Regions from separate parts of the Streptomyces flavovariabilis genome, predicted to be linked through region 2. Evidence: riboswitches for the same ligand, from Rfam matches in the RefSeq annotation. Region 2 holds a riboswitch; the other holds the start of a gene.
The links. A riboswitch is a leader RNA that binds a small molecule or an ion and turns the genes downstream of it on or off. The one in region 2 is predicted to bind thiamine pyrophosphate.
Positions count from the first base shown of each region.

Region 1: another riboswitch for thiamine pyrophosphate. It lies ahead of thiO (glycine oxidase ThiO); the one in region 2 lies ahead of IO24_RS0122775 (thiamine ABC transporter substrate-binding protein).

Region 1 is NZ_JNXD01000001.1:940,395-942,586, forward strand. It holds gene thiO (glycine oxidase ThiO) at 1-990, opposite strand, end outside; TPP riboswitch at 988-1,099, opposite strand; gene IO24_RS0104200 (avidin-fold protein) at 1,152-1,502, shown strand; gene IO24_RS0104205 (NAD(P)/FAD-dependent oxidoreductase) at 1,535-2,192, shown strand, end outside.
Region 2 is NZ_JNXD01000012.1:182,183-184,374, reverse strand. It holds gene IO24_RS0122775 (thiamine ABC transporter substrate-binding protein) at 1-1,019, opposite strand, end outside; gene IO24_RS0122780 (ABC transporter permease) at 1-6, opposite strand, end outside; TPP riboswitch at 1,144-1,250, opposite strand; gene rlmN (dual-specificity RNA methyltransferase RlmN) at 1,275-2,192, opposite strand, start outside.

The sequences.
Region 1 (2,192 bases), on a different contig from region 2:
GCCGAGCAGCGGCGCGTTGTCGGGGGAGCCGGGCCGCAGCCCGGCCCGGGTCTCGGTGAGCGGCAGCTCGGTGATGCCCGGGACCAGCTCGTGCGCGTCCCGCAGCAGCTCGTACACGCCGCCCGCGGTCACGGTGGTGTCCCAGCCCAGCTCCTCGCTGGTCGCCCCGACGACCAGCTCGCCGCTCGCGCGCGGCACCAGGTAGACGTGGCTGCCGCGCACCACCGCGCGCACGGTCCGGCTCAGGAACGGCCCGTGCCGCTGCGGCATGGTCAGCCGTACGACCTGCCCCTTCACCGGTCGCACGGGAGGCAGCACTTCCTGCGGGACGCCCGCGAGCCGCCCGCTGAGGCTGCCCCCGGCGAGCACCACCTGGCCGGCGGCCGGCTCGGTCCCGTCGGCCAGGACGACACCCGTGACCCGGTCCCGCACGACGGTCAGCCGTTCCGCCCACACCCGGTGGAAGACCACGCCCACCCGCTCGCACGCGGTGACCAGGGCGCCGGCCAGCCGCCGCGGGTCGATCTGGTGATCGCCGTCGACCCGCAGCCCGCCGCGCACACCCGGCGCGAGCATCGGCTCCAGACGCCGGCACTCGCGCCCCGACAGCCACTGCGACTCCAGGCCCGACTGCTGCTGCAGGGCGTGCAGTTCGCGCAGGTGGGCCCGGTCGTCGGCGTCCAGGGCCACGGCGAGGGTGCCGCAGCGGCGGTAGCCGAGGTCCTGGCCGGTCAATTCGGTGAGCTCGGCGGCGAAGTCCGGATAGCGCCGGGCGGAGGCGAGGTTCAGGCCGAGCAGGGTCTGCTCGCCGTAGTGCAGTTCCGTGACGGCGGCCAGCATGCCGGCCGCCACCTGCGCGGCTCCGCCGCCCGGCTCGGGGTCCACGACGGCGGTGGCGAACCCGCGTTGCGCGGCCCGCCAGGCGGTGGCCAGGCCGATGATCCCGCCCCCGATGACGAGGACGTCTGACGATGTGGACGTAGGCGACATGGGCGTCCAGCCCCTCCCTTCGCCGGCATGACCCGGATCAGGTTCGTACGGTCGGAGGCCGCCAGCCTCCCTCTCAGCCCGGTGCGTCCGGGCTCCCGCGAGTGCTTTACGTTGGCCACCCTAGCCCGATGCCGTGTGCCGCAGTAAGGGAGCCTCCGTCCATGGCCCGATCTCTCGACGGTCTCGTCCTCGCCCCGGTCGCCGACCAGGCACCGGGCCAGGTGGGCACCCGCACCCGGTTCACCTACCACGAGTGGGAGGGTGAGATCTGGGCCGAGTACGCGGGCGGCGACGTCGTACGCGGGCATCTCGTGGGTACCCGGGAAGATGACCGGCTGGACTTCCGGTACGTCCAGCTCAAGCGGGACGGCACCACCTCCTCGGGGCACTGCGTGTCCACGGTCGTGGAGCTGCCCGACGGGCGGGTGCGGCTGGAGGAGACCTGGGAGTGGGAGTCCCAGCGGGGCAACGGCACGAGCGTTGTGGAGCAGGTCACGGCGCATGAGCACTGACTGACGTTTCGTCAGGTGTCTATGGTGATCAGGTGATCGAGCAGACGCAGGAACCAGGTTCGTCCGCGCCGCGGCGCGTCGTCGTGGCGGGTGCGGGCATGGCCGGCGTGCAGACCGCCGTCGCCCTGCGCGAGCAGGGCTTCACGGGTGACGTGCTCCTGATCGGCGCCGAGCCGCACCAGCCCTACGACCGGCCCCCGTTGTCCAAGGCCGTCCTGCTCGGCAAGTCCGAGGGTTCCGCCTTCGACGTCGACTTCGAAGCCCTCGGCATCGAACTGCGGCTCGGCTGTGAGGTACTGGGCCTGCGCCCCTCCGATCACGAGCTGGACACCGAGGACGGGCCCGTGCCCTACGACGTCCTGGTCGTCGCCACCGGTGCCGAACCGGTCGGGCTGCCCGGCGCGGCGGGCGTGCCCGGCGTGCATCTGCTGCGCACCCTGGACGATGCCGAGCGGCTGCGGCCGGTGCTGGCCCGCCGGCACGACATCGTGGTCGTCGGCGCGGGCTGGATCGGCGCGGAGTTCACCACGGCCGCCCGCGAGGCCGGCTGTGCGGTGACCGTCGTGGAGGCCGCCGAACGGCCGCTCGCCGGGGCGCTGCCCGCCGAGGTCGCCGCCCCGATGGCCGCCTGGTACGCCGACGCGGGCGCGGTCCTGCGGACGCACGCGCGCGTGGCGCGCGTCGAGCCGG
Region 2 (2,192 bases):
GTCCACGACTTGACCCACTGGTCACGGTGGTCGGCGATCTTCGCCGGGTCCATGGTCTCCGGGTCCTTCGCCTGCGGCCCGTACTTCACGAACTCCGGCGGCACCTGGGCGCCCTCGCGCACCGGATACACGAACATGTTCATCGGCATGTCGTCCTGGAACCGCTTGCCGACGAGGAAGTCGAGGAAGGCCTTGCCGCCCTCGGTGTTCTTCGCGTTGCTGAGCAGCCCCGCGTACTCGACCTGCCGGAAGCAAGTGCCCTCGGCGACCCCCGTCGGGGCGGAGCTGGGCTTCGGGTCGGCGTACAGCACCTCGGCGGGCGGCGAGGAGGCGTACGACACGACGAGCGGCCGGTCGCCCTTGGCCTTCTTGCCGCTGCTGGAGCCGGAGAACTCCTCGTTGTAGGCCTGCTCCCAGCCGTCGACGACCTTCACACCGTTGGCCTTGAGTTTCTTCCAATAGCCCTCCCAGCCGTCATCGCCGTACTTGGCGGCGGTGCCGAGCAGGAAACCGAGACCGGGCGAGGACGCGGAGGCGTTCTCGGTCACGAGCAGGTTCTTGTACTGCGGCTTGACCAGGTCGTCGAAGCTGCGCGGCGGCTCCAGCTCGCGGTCGGCGAAGTACTTCTTGTCGTAGTTGACGCAGATGTCGCCGGTGTCCACGGGCGTGACCCGGTGCTTGTCCTGGTCGACGCGGTACTCCGGCAGGATCAGGTCGGATCCCTTCGCCTCGTACGACTGGAACAGGCCGTTGTCGAGGGCGCGGGACAGCAGGGTGTTGTCGACGCCGAAGAAGACGTCGCCCTGCGGGTTGTCCTTGGTCAGGATGGCCTTGTTCACGGCCTGCCCGGCGTCGCCGTCCTTCAGGACGTCGACCTTGTAGCCGGACTGCTTCTCGAAGGCCGCGATGACGTCCTTGGACGCGGCCCACGAGTCGTGGCTGACGAGCGTCACGGTCTTGGAGTCGCCGGACCCCTGGCCTCCGTCGGACGACCCGCACGCGGCGAGCGTGCCGGCCATGCCGAGCCCGACGACTGCCGCCGTCAGCCGCTTGATGTTGTTACTCACTGGATTCCTCCTGGAGTGACCAGGAGAAGACGCGGCCCCGCCCGGGACTTCCGGGGTCCCGGGCAGGGCGCAACAGCTCGAGTGATGACCGATCTCCCTACCCAGAATGACCTGGGCCAGGTTCGGAGGGTCTGCGGCCGTGTGCCGCACTCTCAGCGCTGTGGCGCTCCCCTGTCGGAATATGCAGATGTTCTTACGGCGGTCAGACTACCGTTCGGTGGCCGCGAGCTGACCACACGCCCCGTCGATCTCCTGACCACGGGTGTCCCGGATCGTCACCGGCACACCATGAGCGGCGATCGCCTCCACGAACGCCTTCTCGTCCTCGGGCCGGGAGGCCGTCCACTTCGACCCGGGCGTCGGGTTCAGCGGAATCAGGTTCACGTGCACGGGCCTGCCCTTGAGCATCCGGCCGAGCCGGTCACCCCGCCAGGCCTGGTCGTTGATGTCCCGGATCAGCGCGTACTCGATGGACAGCCGGCGCCCGGACTTGGCGCTGTACTCGAAGCCGGCGTCCAGCACCTCCCGGACCTTCCAGCGCGTGTTCACGGGGACGAGGGTGTCGCGCAGCTCGTCGTCGGGGGCGTGCAGCGAGATGGCGAGGCGGCACTTGAAGCCCTCGTCGGAGAACCGGTGGATGGCCGGGACGAGCCCGACCGTCGAGACGGTGATGCCGCGCTGCGAGAGCCCCAGCCCGTCGGGCTCGGGGTCGGTGAGCCGCCGGATGGATCCGATGACCCGGTTGTAGTTGGCGAGCGGCTCGCCCATGCCCATGAAGACGATGTTGCTGAGCCGCGCGGGACCGCCGGGAACCTCCCCGTCCCGCAGCGCCCGCATGCCGTCCACGATCTGGTGCACGATCTCGGCGGTGGACAGATTCCGGTCGAGACCGGCCTGCCCGGTCGCGCAGAACGGGCAGTTCATGCCGCATCCGGCCTGCGAGCTGATACACATGGTCACCCGGTCCGGGTAGCGCATCAGCACGGACTCGACGAGCGTCCCGTCGAACAGCCGCCACAACGTCTTGCGGGTGGTGCCCTGGTCGGTGGACAGATGCCGCACGACGGTCATCAGCTCGGGCAGCAGGGCCTCCTGCAGCCGCCCCCGGGCACCGGCCGGAATGTC